Linked DNA regions of Diaphorobacter ruginosibacter. The protein of the gene in region 4 binds, or shares a complex with, the protein of the main gene of each other region. Links are inferred from orthologs where the notes say so. Each region holds a gene or a part of one and is shown on either strand. Other genes may lie near its edges.

The links.
Region 1: the proteins of dnaN (region 4) and H9K76_RS12390 are in contact, whole or in part, in a cryo-EM structure (PDB 8GIZ), measured with the Escherichia coli proteins. The link is inferred for Diaphorobacter ruginosibacter from one-to-one orthologs.
Region 2: the proteins of dnaN (region 4) and dnaX are in contact, whole or in part, in a cryo-EM structure (PDB 8GIZ), measured with the Escherichia coli proteins. The link is inferred for Diaphorobacter ruginosibacter from one-to-one orthologs.
Region 3: the proteins of dnaN (region 4) and H9K76_RS17590 are in contact, whole or in part, in a solved structure (PDB 1OK7), measured with the Escherichia coli proteins. The link is inferred for Diaphorobacter ruginosibacter from one-to-one orthologs.

What each region holds. Positions count from the first base shown.
Region 1 is NZ_CP060714.1:2,750,292-2,753,965, forward strand. Bases 373-3,366 are described here. They hold H9K76_RS12390 (DNA polymerase III subunit delta'), read right to left. Parts: upstream 2,393-3,366; coding sequence 1,352-2,392; downstream 373-1,351. Other genes in these bases: H9K76_RS12380 (TatD family hydrolase), read right to left, coding at 373-867; H9K76_RS12385 (PilZ domain-containing protein), read right to left, coding at 977-1,336; tmk (dTMP kinase), read right to left, coding at 2,385-3,059; mltG (endolytic transglycosylase MltG), read right to left, coding at 3,107-3,366. Also shown: H9K76_RS12375 (ankyrin repeat domain-containing protein), read right to left, coding at 1-64; more of H9K76_RS12380, read right to left, coding at 61-372; more of mltG, read right to left, coding at 3,367-3,674. UniProt on the Escherichia coli protein: Part of the beta sliding clamp loading complex, which hydrolyzes ATP to load the beta clamp onto primed DNA to form the DNA replication pre-initiation complex.
Region 2 is NZ_CP060714.1:1,934,811-1,938,419, forward strand. Bases 298-3,226 are described here. They hold dnaX (DNA polymerase III subunit gamma/tau), read left to right. Parts: upstream 298-724; coding sequence 725-2,728; downstream 2,729-3,226. Other genes in these bases: H9K76_RS08830 (YbaB/EbfC family nucleoid-associated protein), read left to right, coding at 2,940-3,226. Outside these bases: more of H9K76_RS08830, read left to right, coding at 3,227-3,272; recombination mediator RecR, read left to right, coding at 3,377-3,609. UniProt on the Escherichia coli protein: Part of the beta sliding clamp loading complex, which hydrolyzes ATP to load the beta clamp onto primed DNA to form the DNA replication pre-initiation complex.
Region 3 is NZ_CP060714.1:3,860,061-3,863,608, forward strand. What follows is about bases 681-3,548. They hold H9K76_RS17590 (Y-family DNA polymerase), read right to left. Parts: upstream 2,763-3,548; coding sequence 1,599-2,762; downstream 681-1,598. Other genes in these bases: queF (NADPH-dependent 7-cyano-7-deazaguanine reductase QueF), read left to right, coding at 681-1,220; H9K76_RS17585 (hypothetical protein), read left to right, coding at 1,292-1,540; H9K76_RS17595 (DMT family transporter), read right to left, coding at 2,865-3,548. In the rest of the region: H9K76_RS17575 (2OG-Fe(II) oxygenase), read left to right, coding at 1-340; more of queF, read left to right, coding at 375-680. UniProt on the Escherichia coli protein: Poorly processive, error-prone DNA polymerase involved in translesion repair and untargeted mutagenesis. Copies undamaged DNA at stalled replication forks, which arise in vivo from mismatched or misaligned primer ends.
Region 4 is NZ_CP060714.1:4,612,093-4,615,762, reverse strand. Bases 1-2,990 are described here. They hold dnaN (DNA polymerase III subunit beta), read left to right. Parts: upstream 1-937; coding sequence 938-2,044; downstream 2,045-2,990. Other genes in these bases: gyrB (DNA topoisomerase (ATP-hydrolyzing) subunit B), read left to right, coding at 2,230-2,990; dnaA (chromosomal replication initiator protein DnaA), read left to right, coding at 1-783. Outside these bases: more of gyrB, read left to right, coding at 2,991-3,670. UniProt on the Escherichia coli protein: Confers DNA tethering and processivity to DNA polymerases and other proteins. Acts as a clamp, forming a ring around DNA (a reaction catalyzed by the clamp-loading complex) which diffuses in an ATP-independent manner freely and bidirectionally along dsDNA.

The DNA.
Region 1 (3,674 bases), 1.9 Mb from region 4 along the record:
CCAGCGCGGCCAGCGCCGTGAGCACCTGGCGGCGGCTTGCGGAAGAAGAAGTGACCTGGTTCATTGTTCGGTCCTCAGGAAAAGATCGTCGAAATTCTTGCTCGTGGCCTCCGCGACGGCCTCGACGGACACACCCTTCACCGTGGCCAGCTGCTGCGCCACATAGGGCACATAGGACGGGTTGTTGGTCTTGCCACGATAGGGAACGGGGGCGAGATACGGGCTATCGGTCTCGATCAGCAGGCGATCCATCGGCACGAAGGCCGCCACGTCGCGCAGGTCCTGCGCGTTCTTGAAGGTCAGGATGCCCGAGAACGAAATGTAGTAGCCCAGGTCGAGCGCTGCACGCGCGACTTCTGCGGTCTCGGTGAAACAGTGGAAGACGCCGCCCGCCCGGTTGCCCGCACCATCCTCGCCCTCCTCGCGCAGGATGCGGAGCGTATCGACGGAAGCACTGCGGGTGTGGATCACCAGCGGCTTGGTGCAGGCGCGCGCGGCGCGGATGTGCGTGCGAAAGCGCTCGCGCTGCCACTCCAGGTCGGCCACCGTGCGTCCTCCCTTGCGGTCTTCCATGCCGTAGTAGTCCAGGCCCGTCTCGCCGATCGCGATCACCCGCGGCAGCGCGGCGCGCGCAAGCAGGTCCTCGACACTGGGCTCGGTCAGCCCCTCGGTGTCGGGATGCACGCCGACGGTGGCCCAGAAATTGTCATAGCTGGTGGCCAGGCCGTGTACGCCCTCGAACTCCTCCATGGTGGTGCAGATGCATAGCGCGCGATCCACCTTGGCCTCGGCCATGGCTTCGCGGATCGGAATCAACTTCTCGACAAGTTCGGGAAAGTTGAGATGACAGTGTGAATCGGTGAACATGATGAATCTGGACAATGAAGCGACCCAGCGACAAAAAAGCCGGCGCTTGCGGTGCCGGCTCGTGAGGGCTGCCGTCGGCGCCCTGTGTGAACAATGCTCAAACCAATGATCAAATGGTCTGGGTAGGCCGATCGGCACCGAGGCTGGCCCCCAGGACCTCCTCGATCCGTGCGCGCAGCGCGCGGGATTTGTCGTCTTTGGGGAACTGGATGCCGATGCCCTGCGTACGGTTGCCGGATGCACGCGCGGGAGTAACCCAGGCCACTTTACCCGCAACCGGATAACGCTGTGTATCGTCGGGCAAAGTCAGCAGCACGTAGACATCATCGCCCAAGCGGTAATCCTTGGCGGTGGGAACAAACACCCCGCCATCCTCGAAGAACGGGATGAAGGCAGCGTAGAGCGCGGCCTTTTCCTTGATGGCCAGCTGCATCACGCTGGGACGGGCGACGGTGGAAGGTGTGCTCATGTCGGGCTCGGAGGGTCAATGCCTCGAGTTTAGGGCGTTTTTCGCCTGGGCGACAAGTGCCTCGAGCATCAGGCCGCCGTTGAACGGATGGTCCGCCGTGCGCGCCTGCTGCGAAAGCGCCTTGGCCCAGCGCGTGAGCTGGATCATCGCAGGCGCGCGAGGCAGGTCGCCGGGTGAAAAATAGCGCGGCTCGGCGCCCGCCTGCACCGACAGCAGGTCGTGGCAGAGCTTCTGAAGCGCCTCGATGGCCTGCGGGGGAGAGAGATCCGACAGCGCCGACACGTCTCCGCGCGCCACCGCCTTCGGAAGCAGCGCCCACGCCTGCGGGCTGCGGCCCGACCGCGCCAGGGCAAGTGCATCCTCGGGGCGTCCGCCGCTTGCGCGCAGCAGCGCCGCAGCCGTGTCGCCCGCAATGCCCTGCCCCCGCAACCATTCCAGCATCTGCGCCTGCGTCGGCCATTGCATGGTGTGGCCCATGCAGCGGCTGCGGATCGTGGGCAGGAGCTCGTGCGCGGCCTCGGTGGCCAGAACGAATCGCACATCGCCCGGCGGCTCCTCCAGTGTCTTGAGAAGCGCGTTCGCCGTGACGTGGTTCATCTGCTCTGCCGGATACACCAGCACCGCCTTGCCCCGCCCGCGCGCAGAGGTCCGCTGGGAGAACTCCACCGCATCGCGCATGGCCTCCACGCGGATCTCCCGGCTCGGCTTGCGCTTCTTGTCGTCGATCTCGCTCTGCGCCTTCTCGGGCAGAGGCCAGCCAAGTTCGATCATCTGCGTCTCTGGCATCAGCACGCACAGATCGGCATGTACGTGCACGTCGATGCCGTGGCAGCTCTGGCATTGGCCGCAGGCGCCATGCGGCGTGGGCGCATCGCACAGCCAGGCGCGCACCAGTTCCATCGACAGGCTGAACTGCCCCATGCCCGAGGGCCCCTGCAGCAGCCAGGCATGGCCACGCTGCGCGAGCAAGGCATCGCGCTGGGCGGCGATCCACGGGGCGGCGGCCTTTGCCGCCGAGGCGCTTTCGCTCATGGCCTCGTTCATGGCTTCACTCATGGGTATGGGCTCCCGCAAGGTCAGCGCCCAGCAGGCCGCGCGTGCGCATGGCCTCCATGACCTGTGCGGCCACCGCCTCCCGGTCACGCGACGAGTCGATGCGTGCAAAACGCTCGGGATCTGCCACCGCGCGATCCGCATAGCCCTGGGCCACGCGCTCGAAGAACGCCTCGGGCTGGGCCTCGAAGCGATCGGGCGTGCGCGCTGCGGCAAGGCGCTGCGCGGCCACCCGGGGCGGAACGTCGAACCAGATCGTCACGTCGGGATTGCGCAGCCGCTGCGGGTCTTCGGCAAGACCCGTCTGCACCAGTTGCTCCAGGTACGACAGCACCTGCCGGTCAAAACCTCGGCCCGCCCCCTGGTACGCGAAGGTGGCGTCGGTGAAACGGTCGCACAGCACCACCTCGCCGCGCGCAAGCGCCGGCTCGATCACGCAGCGCAGGTGGTCGCGCCGCCCGGCGAACGCGAGCAGCGCCTCGGTCAGTGCATCCATGCCGTCATGCAGCAGCATCTCGCGCAGTTTCTCGGCAAGCGGTGTCCCGCCGGGCTCGCGCGTGAGCGTCACCACGCGGCCTGTGTCGCGGAAGGCCTGCGCCAATGCAGCGATGTGGGAAGATTTCCCCGCGCCATCGATGCCCTCAAATGAGATGAACAGGCCCTGGGTCATTGCTTGCTTTTCTTCACTTCGTCATTCATTCCATCAAGCCCTGCGGCTCATTCCTCTTCGCCCTTTGCCGGGCGTTGCCCGCGCTGGTAGCGGTTCACGGCACGGTTGTGCTCGTCCAGCGATGTGCTGAAGTGGCTGGAGCCATCGCCCTTGGCCACGAAGTACAGCGCCTTCGTGCGCGCCGGCTGCACGGCCGCCAGCAACGCTGCCTTGCCCGGCAGCGAGATCGGGGTCGGTGGCAACCCTGCACGCGTATAGGTGTTCCAGGGGGTGTCGGCCTGCAGGTCGCGCTTGCGCAGATTGCCGTCGAACCGCTCCCCCATGCCGTAGATCACCGTCGGGTCCGTCTGCAGCAGCATGCCGATGCGCAGGCGGTTGGCGAACACGCCCGCGATCTCCGCGCGATCCTGCGCGCTGCCGGTTTCCTTCTCGACGATGCTCGCCAGAATCAGTGCCTCGCCGGCCGACTTGAGCGGCGTATCGGACTCGCGCTGCGACCAGGCGGCCTCGAGTCGGCGGTCCATGGCGTGCAATGCGCGGTTCAGCACCGCGAGGTCGCTGCTGCCCTTGGCATAAGTGTAGGTATCCGGGAAGAAGCGCCCCTCCGCCGGGACG
Region 2 (3,609 bases), 2.7 Mb from region 4 along the record:
AATGGCAACAATCATCTTGCAATCCTCCTCGGTTGTAAAAACACCGCTCGGTGAATTTTCACGGTCAAATTCCATGCCAGGCGACGATGGACTATTTATGACTGACTCAACAACGATGTAGGGCAGGAGCGGATCAGATGCCTAATGCCTGAGGGTGCAGGGCGAGGGTTTTCAAAAAAATCGCGCTTCGAAGGCCTGAGATGCAAGGAATTCTTTTGAGAAAACGGCATTAATTTGCAGTTTCCTGTGGACGAATTACATGGGCCTTACGATCTCTTGAAAGCCAATGCATGATTGACTGTCGGATGGACAGGCATGAGATTGCCCCTCTCCAGGCATTTTGATTTTCTAATAGAAATTGACTTTTAAGAGAAAGGATCGATTGTAGGGGTGCAAAACCAGCCATGCGTATGGCCAACGGTACCCCTGAAGCAAGTCATTTGTGAGTACTTGGGCGGGACTGGCGCCAAGCATTGCGAACGTCTGAAAAGACCCTCTTTGAAGAAGCGAACCTCTTGATCTCAAGGAGATTGCTGGAAGAAGGTGACGAGCCTTACCCTCGGCACTGGTTTCACAGTTAGGGCTGCTTGGTTCCCCACCTGACCCGGTTGGCCGCTTCCCCATGCGAGGAGGCCCGTCAAGCAGCATTGTAAACCCACATGATGTGGCGCTGCAGCAAAACCACAAGATTTGTTGGCGTTGAGGGGCCGTAGAATCAGCCGATATGTCCTATCTAGTGCTTGCCCGTAAATACCGTCCCAAGACCTTCTCCGAGATGGTGGGGCAGGAGCATGTCGTCAAGGCTCTGACCAATGCGCTGACCCAGCAGCGCCTGCACCACGCCTACCTGTTCACCGGTACGCGTGGGGTGGGCAAGACCACGGTGTCGCGGATTCTCGCCAAGTCGCTGAACTGCCAGGGGCCGGACGGGCAGGGCGGCATCACCGCCACGCCCTGCGGCGTGTGCCCGGCCTGCATGGACATCGACAGCGGCCGCTTTCCAGACTACACGGAACTCGATGCCGCGTCCAACCGCGGGGTGGACGAGGTCCAGGGGCTGCTGGAGCAGGCGGTCTACAAGCCGGTGCAGGGGCGCTTCAAGGTCTTCATGATCGACGAGGTGCACATGCTCACGAACACCGCGTTCAATGCCATGCTCAAGACGCTGGAGGAGCCGCCCGAATACCTCAAGTTCGTCCTGGCGACGACCGATCCGCAGAAGGTGCCCGTCACCGTGCTGAGCCGCTGCCTGCAGTTCAACCTGCGTCCCATGGCTCCCGAGACGGTGCAGGAGCACCTGACGCGTGTCCTGGGCGAGGAGCATGTGCAGGCGGATCCCGGTGCGCTGCGCCTGCTTTCGCGGGCGGCGCGTGGCTCGATGCGCGATGCACTCAGCCTGACCGACCAGGCGATCGCCTTCGGCAGCGGTGAACTGCAGGAGGCCGGTGTGCGCCAGATGCTGGGCAGCGTGGATCGCAGCTATGTCTTCCGCATGATCGACGCGCTTGCGCGCGGCGATGGCCGCTCCGTGGTCGAGGCCGTGGACGAGTTGCGCATGAATGGCCTGTCCGCGGCATCCACGCTGGAAGAAATGAGTACGGTGCTGCAGCGCATGGCCGTGTTCCAGGCGGTGCCCAACATGGCGTCCGGCGTCGACCCGCACGATGGCGAGGCGCAGGAAATGGCGCGCCTGGCGGGTGTGATGCCTGCGGACGAGACACAGCTGCTCTACAGCATGTGCCTGCATGGCCGCGCCGAACTGGGGCTGGCGCCCGATGAGTATGCCGCCCTCACCATGGTGCTGCTGCGCTTGCTTGCGTTCAAGAAGCCGGCGGGTGAGTCAGGGGCTGCGGTGGCCGCAGCGCTCCCGCCCGGCACCGATGCGCCTGCAGGTTCTCCAGTGGCTGCGTCGGCAGCCGAGGCTGAAAAAAAAACTCTGAAGCAGGCTGACCCGCCTGCAGTCGCTCACAAGCCGCAGCCGCCGGAAGAGTTGCGCAAAGAGATGGGCGCAATGCCTGATCCGGAGCCGCGCGGCCAGGAGGGGCCTCCCGCATCCCGGGCGCCCTTGATGTCCCAGGCGCAGTACCAGCCATCTCCCGAGCCCGTCGAACCGGAATGGCAGGCGGTGCCGGCTGGTGCGCATGCCCCGGCTGTGCGCCTGCCGGTGCGCAGCCCCGAGGAGGTGGGCCGCGCCCAGGCCCCGGCTCCTGCGTACAGGGATGAGCCTGAGGCGCTCGAGGAGGCGCAGACCTACGAGATCCCTGTCCGCACGGCATCCGAACCCGGCTATCGCACGCAGCCGCAGCATGTGAATGGTCAGGGAGCTTCGCTGCGCCTTGTCCCCACGGCAGAAGGCGAGGTCTGGTTCCAGACGGTGCAGGAGCTCGTGGCTGCCGAGGCCATCACCGCGCTCGTGCGCGAGCTGGCGTTGCAGTCGCAGCTGATTGCTCGCGACCAGGACCATTGGCTGTTGCGTGTGGAGCGCGAGTCGCTCAACCAGCCGACGGCGCGCGAACGCCTGAGGGCCGCACTGGAGGCGGCGGGGCACACGCGGCAGATTTCGGTGGAGGTGGGCAAGGTGCTGGACAGCCCGGCGCGCCGCAATGCCTATGCGGCCGCGCAGCGCCAGCGACTCGCCGAGGATATCGTGCAGAGCGACCCGCGCGTACAGCAGTTGATCCGTGATTTCGGTGCGAAGATCGTGCCCGGAAGCATCCGGCCGGCATGATGGCGGCTTGTTGCGGGAATGGGCTTCGGAATTTTCGCTGCGAATCCCGTTCGATTTCTGCAGGCTACCGCTTTCATCGCACAATCAACCGTTCCCGGGGCATTCGGCAGGTTATCCATGTGTGCCGGCAATCACGGAGATTGCGCCCCTTCCATTCAAAGTACCCCATTTTTTGGGTCCATTTCATTCATAAGAAGCAAAGGAATTCACCATGTTCAACAAGGGACAGCTGGCCGGTTTGATGAAGCAGGCCCAGGCCATGCAGGACAACCTGAAGAAGGCACAGGACGAGCTGGCAAACATCGAGGTGGAAGGCGAGTCCGGTGCTGGCCTGGTCAAGGTCGTGATGACCTGCAAGCACGATGTGAAGCGCGTGACGATCGATCCCAGCCTGCTGGCGGACGACAAGGACATGCTGGAGGATCTGGTGGCTGCAGCCTTCAACGCTGCAGTGCGCAAGGCAGAAGAGACCTCCCAGGAAAAGATGGGCAAGATCACCGCAGGCATGCCGGGCCTTCCAGGTGGCATGAAGTTCCCGTTCTGATCGCCCTGGGCCGCAAGCCCTGCCATGGACTTGGGGGCTCGCGATATCGGCGCCCCCTTGGCTGGCCTTCAATGATTTGATTTTCCGCATGAATCGCACTGCCCATGTCTGACACCAGTTCCCTGGACGCCCTGATCCAGGCGCTTCGGCGGCTGCCCGGTGTGGGCGTGAAGTCCGCGCAGCGCATGGCGTTTCATCTGCTGCAGCACGATGTCGAAGGCGCGCAGCTGCTGTCGCAGGCACTGCGTCAGGCATCCGTGTCGATCCGGCATTGCGAGCGCTGCCATACGTTCACCGAGGCTGCCGTCTGCGATGTTTGCAGTGATCCCGGGCGCGA
Region 3 (3,548 bases), 750 kb from region 4 along the record:
GAACGGCGAAGGCCTGCAGATCCTGCACTACGGCCCCGGCGCCGAGTACAAGCCGCACTACGACTATTTCGACCCGAACGAGCCCGGCACGCCCACCATCCTCAAGCGCGGCGGCCAGCGCGTCGGCACCCTCGTGATCTACCTGAACAACCCCGACAAGGGCGGCGGCACGGTATTTCCGGACATCCACCTGGAAGTCAGCCCGCGCCAGGGCAATGCCGTATTCTTCAGCTACGAGCGCGCGCACCCCAACACCAAGACACTGCATGGCGGCTCGCCCGTGATCGAAGGTGAAAAATGGATCGCCACCAAGTGGCTGCGCCAGGGCGAGTTCAACTGACAGCGCCCCTCCTCCCTCTTTTTCGTTTCCCCTCATGTCCTCTCCCGACCAATCCCCGCTGGGCAAGGCGTCCGCCTACGTGGACCAGTACGACGCCACGCTGCTCTTCCCCATTCCGCGCGCCGGCAAGCGCGCGGAAATCGGCATCACCGGAGATGCCCCCTTCTTCGGTGCCGACCTGTGGACGGCCTACGAGGTCTCCTGGCTCAATGCCAGAGGCAAGCCACAGGTGGCGCTCGCGCACATCACCATTCCGTGCGAAAGCCCCAACATTGTCGAGAGCAAGTCGTTCAAGCTCTATCTCAACAGCTTCAACAACAGCCGCTTTTCCAGCGTCGAGGAAGTGCGTGATGCCATCCGCGCCGATGTCAGCGAGGCCGTCTGGCGCGGCAGCGATGCGCCGCGCACCATCGGCCTGAAGCTTGTGCAGGCGGAAGCCTTCGAGAGCGAGCAGATGGGCGAGTTGGGCGGCCTGCTGCTCGACCGGCTCGACATCGAATGCGACCGGTACACGCCCGATCCCTTGCTGCTGACCGCCGACCACGAACAAGCGCCCGTGAGCGAGGAACTGGTCAGCCACCTGCTCAAGAGCAACTGCCTCGTCACCGGCCAGCCCGACTGGGGCAGCGTGCAGATCAGCTACAGCGGCCCGCAGATCGACCAGCAGGGCCTGCTCCAATACATTGTGAGTTTTCGTAACCACAATGAATTCCACGAGCAGTGCGTCGAGCGCATCTTCATGGACATCTGGACACGCTGCAAACCCATCAAGCTGAGCGTCTATGCACGCTATACGCGGCGTGGCGGCTTGGACATCAATCCGCTGCGCACCAGCCATCCGCAGGCGCTGCCCAGGAACCTGCGCAACGCGAGGCAGTAAAAACACCGGGGTCGCCCTCCCTGCATTCATGCTACGGTGCATTCATCGCACAACGTGAACAGGGAGTCCCCATGCGCATCCTCAAAGGATTGCTTCATGACATCGCTGTCACCGATCAGTCCACCATCGAAGGACAGGTCCTGGGCAACATCGTGGTCACCAACGGTGCCGAGCTCCATCTGCGTGGCCCCTGCGCGGGCAACCTCGTCGTGCGCCGGGGCGGCAAGGCGTTCATCTACGCCATCGTCACCGGTCGCATCATCAACGAGGGCGGAGAAATCCGCATGCAGGGCGCAATGCCCGGCGAGATACCAACCTGATGCAGCGGCCGCAACGCACCGGAACCCCCACTGGTCCCCAAACCGGAACGATTAGCCGCTAGAACAGCGAGGCGCTCTCCCCGCCCCGCATCTCCGCCATCGCCTGCTCCACCTCACCCTCTGGCAGCAGGTTGCCCACGCGCACACCCAGAAGCCGCAGCCGCCGCTGCAGCGGTACGCGCTTGAGGCACAGGCCCGCATGGCGGCGGATCTCCGCTGCATCCTGTGTATAGAAGTCGATGGTCTGGTCGCGGGTAGCGATCTTGAAATCGTCGAAGCGCAGCTTGATGCCGATGGTACGGCCCGCGTAGCCCTTGCGTCGCAGGTCGCCCGCCACCTGCACGCACAGTTCGGTGAAGATGCGGCCGAGCTCGGCACGGTCGTGCACTGCATGGAGGTCGCGATCGAAGGTTGTCTCGCGGCTCATCGATACCGGCTCGCTCTCCGTTTCCACCGGCCTGTCGTCGCGCCCCCATGCCGCATCATGCAGCCACGCGCCGTACGACCGGCCGAAGTTCGCAATCAGCCAGTCGCGCGGCCTGGCCGCCAACTGGCCAATGGTCTCAATGCCGTGCAACTGGAGCTTGGCGTCGGCCTTGGGCCCCACTCCGTTGATCTTGCGGCAGGCAAGCGGCCAGATCAGGCTCTCCAGATCGCCTTCATGCACCACCGAAATACCATTCGGCTTGTTGAATTCGCTGGCCATCTTGGCAATCAGCTTGTTGGGCGCCACGCCGATCGAGCAGGTCAGCCCCGTCGCCTCGAAGATCGATTTCTGCAGCAGCCGCGCCAGCGTCCTTCCGCCCTCTCGCTGGCCGCCGGGCACGTCGCTGAAATCGATGTAGACCTCGTCCACGCCGCGGTCCTGCATGCGCGGGGCGATCGACAGGATGATGTCCTTGAACTGCCGCGAAAAGCGCCTGTATTCCGCGAAATCCACGGGCAGCATGATGGCCTGCGGGCACAGCCGTGCCGCCTTCATCATGCCCATGGCCGATCCCACGCCGAACTGCCGCGCCGGATAGGTGGCCGTGGTGATCACGCCGCGCCCGACATAGTCCCTGAGCAGAGGAAACGCCTCCACGGGAATGTCCGAAAGCCGTCCGCCATACTTTGCGACCAGCGCATCATCCTCGCGGCGCCGGCCTCCGCCGATGATCACCGGCAGGCCCTTCAATTGCGGATAGCGCAGCAATTCCACGGAGGCGTAGAACGCATCCATGTCGAGGTGGGCAATGCGGCGGATGGGCGGCGAGGCGCTGCTGGGAAGGGACACAGCCGCTATTGTTGCCGCAACGCAGCGGGCCTGCGCCGAGCCGGGAAATCAGGTGCCGAGGGAGCAGATCAGCACCAGCCCCACGAGCATCAGGCCGATGCCGATCTTCTCGGGACGCGAGAAGGATTCGCTGAACACCTTGCGCGAGACCACGTAGCTGAAGACCACCTCGACCATGCCGAGCGTCCTGACCGACGCGGCGCTCTGCATGGCGTACGCGGTGAACCAGGCAAGCGAAGCCGCCGCTCCCATCGAACCTGCGAGCATGGAGATCTTCCACGCGCGGAAGATCGGCGCCAGGCCGCGTTCGGTCTTGAATTGCACCCAGGCGCCCAGGCCCAGCGTCTGCATGAGCTGTGCGACCAGCACGCCCCACGCCCCCGACAGCCAGGGTGTCTCGGCATTCAGCTCCACGGCCGCGCCACGGTAACCGATGGTCGCGATGGCAAAGCACGCTCCGCAGATCAAACCGTGCATCGCCGACTTGCCGAACCATGCGGATGCCGACAGCATCTGCCCGCGCGGCGGCAGCGACAGCAGCAGCACGCCCCCCGTTGCGAGCACCATGGCGAACAGTGCCCAGGCGGTCGGCAGCTCATGCAGGAACACCGCGCCGAACAGCGCGACCTGCAGCACTTCGGTCTTGGACAGGGTCACCGCCACCGCGAAGTTTCGCTCCTTCATGGCCAGCAGCAACGCCGCGGTGGCGGCCACCTGGAAGAAGGCGCCCAG
Region 4 (3,670 bases):
TCGGATGTGGTCAAGGCATACCAGCGCCGCACCTTCGACGACTTCAAGGCGCGCTACCACTCGCTGGACCTGCTGCTGATCGACGACGTGCAGTTCTTCGCGAACAAGGATCGCACGCAGGAAGAATTCTTCAACGCGTTCGAGGCGCTGCTCGCCAAGAAGAGCCATATCGTGATGACGTCGGACACCTACCCCAAGGGTCTGGCCAACATCCACGAACGCCTGGTTTCGCGCTTCGATTCGGGCCTCACCGTGGCGATCGAGCCGCCCGAGCTCGAGATGCGCGTCGCCATCCTGATCAACAAGGCGCGCGCCGAGAACGCCGACATGCCCGAGGAAGTGGCCTTCTTCGTCGCCAAGAACGTGCGCTCCAACGTGCGCGAGCTCGAAGGCGCCCTGCGCAAGATCCTCGCGTACTCGCGCTTCAACCAGAAGGAAGTCTCCATCCAGCTGGCGCGCGAGGCGCTGCGCGACCTGCTGTCGATCCAGAATCGCCAGATCTCGGTGGAAAATATCCAGAAGACGGTGGCCGACTACTACAAGATCAAGGTGGCCGACATGTACAGCAAGAAGCGCCCCGCGAGCATCGCCCGCCCGCGCCAGATTGCGATGTACCTGGCCAAGGAATTGACGCAGAAAAGCCTGCCGGAAATCGGGGAATTGTTCGGTGGCCGCGACCACACCACGGTGCTGCATGCCGTGCGCAAGATCGCGGGCGAGCGCCAGCAATTGACAGAGCTCAATCAGCAACTGCACGTGCTGGAGCAAACCCTCAAGGGGTAACCATCCCGATGTTGATCTGCCATCGAAATTGTTTCATATCACAGGCAAAATGCCATGTCGGGCGGGCCGGCCAAGCTCTTGAGAGGGAGCAAAGCCCTGCGTGCAGCCGCCCCTCACAGCTTTTACCTTTCAAAAACCAACCAAGGTTGAAGACATGATTGTCCTGAAGGCAACACAAGACAAGGTCCTCGCAGTACTGCAATCGGTGTCCGGCATCGTCGAACGCCGCCACACCCTGCCCATCCTGGCCAATGTGCTGATCCGCAAGACAGGCAATGCCCTGCAGCTCACCACCAGCGATCTGGAAATCCAGATCCGCACCACGGCGGAGCTCGGCGGCGATACCGGCGAGTTCACGACCACCGTCGGCGCGCGCAAGGTGATCGACATCCTGAAGACCATGCCTTCGGACCAGACCGTGAGCCTGGAGTCGAGCCAGAACAAGCTCATCCTCAAGGGCGGCAAGAGCCGCTTCACGCTGCAGTCGCTGCCCGCGGAAGACTTCCCGCTGGTGCAGGAAGCCGCCGGCTTCGGCCCCGCGTTCAGCGTGCCGCAGAAGGTGCTCAAGAACCTGATGGGCCAGGTGTCGTTCGCCATGGCGGTGCAGGACATCCGTTACTACCTGAACGGCATCCTGTTCGTGGCCGAAGGCAACACGCTGAGCCTGGTCGCCACCGACGGCCACCGCCTTGCGTTCTCCAGCGCCACGCTCGACGTCGAGGTGCCCAAGCAGGAAGTGATCCTGCCGCGCAAGACCGTGCTGGAACTGCAGCGCCTGCTGTCCGACGCCGATGGCGCCATCGAGATGCAGTTCGCCAACAACCAGGCAAAGTTCTCGTTCGGCGGCATGGAGTTCGTCACCAAGCTGGTCGAGGGCAAGTTCCCCGACTACAACCGCGTGATCCCCCGCAACCACAAGAACAGCATCACGCTGGGCCGCGCACCGCTGCTGGCCAGCCTGCAGCGCACGGCCATCATGACCAGCGACAAGTTCAAGGGCGTGCGCCTGAACCTCGAACCCGGCCTGCTGCGCGTGGCGTCCAACAACGCCGAGCAGGAAGAGGCGGTGGACGAGCTGGACATCGACTATGGCGGCGACACCATCGAGATCGGCTTCAACGTGAGCTATCTCATCGACGCGCTCACCAACATGAGCCAGGACATGGTCAAGGTGGAACTGTCCGACAACAACAGCTCCGCACTGCTCACCATTCCGGACAACGACAACTTCAAGTACGTCGTGATGCCCATGCGTATCTGAGGTCTGGAACCCCACTGACGCACTGATCTACACGTCAATTCATCAAGGCTGCCATTGCTTGTTTTTTGAGCAATGGCAGCCATTTGATCATTTGATTGACTGAAATATCGACAGATTGTTAATGCCGGTCTCCCTGCCCCAAGCAGGATGCTGACCGGCTGATCGAGAGAAGAAAGCATTCCTCCATGACCGCAGAGAACACGCAGCCCACACCTGAAGAGCCGACCGCAAACCAAGGCGGCCCAGCTCCCGCGCCTTCCGCCGCACCGAGCGAAGGCTACGGCGAAGGCGCGATCCAGATCCTCGAAGGCCTGGAGGCCGTGCGCAAGCGCCCCGGCATGTACATCGGCGACACCTCCGACGGCACGGGCCTGCACCACCTCGTGTTCGAAGTGGTGGACAACTCCATCGACGAGGCGCTCGCCGGGTTCTGCGACGACATCGTCGTCACCATCCACACCGACAACTCGATCAGCGTCGTCGACAACGGCCGCGGCATTCCCACGGGCGTGAAGATGGACGACAAGCACGAGCCCAAGCGCTCGGCCGCGGAAATCGCGCTGACCGAACTGCACGCGGGCGGCAAGTTCAACCAGAACAGCTACAAGGTCTCGGGCGGCCTGCACGGCGTGGGCGTGTCCTGCGTGAACGCGCTGTCGATCAAGCTCAAGCTCGTGGTGCGCCGCGACGGCCAGATCCACCAGATCGACTTCTCGCGCGGCCAGGTGCAGGACCGCATCATCGAAGTCGTGGACGGCTTCGAGATCTCGCCCATGAAGATCGTCGGCCCGACCGAAAAGCGCGGCACCGAGGTGCGCTTCCTGCCCGACACCGAGATCTTCAAGGAAAACTACGATTTCCACTATGAAATCCTCGCCAAGCGCCTGCGCGAGCTCTCCTTCCTGAACAACGGCGTGCGCATCCGCCTTGTCGACGAGCGCACCGGCAAGGAAGACGACTTCTCGGGCGCCGGCGGCGTCAAGGGCTTCGTCGAATTCATCAACGGCACCAAGAAGGTGCTGCACCCCACCGCGTTCCACGCCATCGGCTCGCGCCCCGCGGAAACCTACGGCGGCATCCCCGGCACCGAGATCGGCGTGGAAGTGGCCATGCAGTGGAACGAAAGCTACGGCGAGCAGGTGCTGTGCTTCACCAACAACATCCCGCAGCGTGACGGCGGTACCCACCTGACCGGCCTGCGCGCCGCGATGACCCGCGTGATCGGCAAGTACATCGAACAGAATGAGTTCGCCAAGAAGGCCAAGGTGGAAGTCACCGGCGACGACATGCGCGAAGGCCTGTGCGCCGTGCTGTCGGTAAAGGTGCCCGAACCCAAGTTCTCCAGCCAGACCAAGGACAAGCTGGTCAGCTCGGAAGTGCGCGCGCCCGTGGAAGACATCGTCGCCAAGGCACTCACCGACTACCTCGAGGAAAAGCCGAACGACGCCAAGATGCTGTGCGGCAAGATCGTCGAGGCCGCCCGCGCTCGTGAAGCCGCCCGCAAGGCCCGGGAAATGACCCGCCGCAAGGGCGTGCTCGACGGCATGGGCTTGCCCGGCAAGCTGGCCGACTGCCAGGAGAAGGACCCGGCGCTGTGCGAAATCTATATCGTCGAGGGTGACTCCG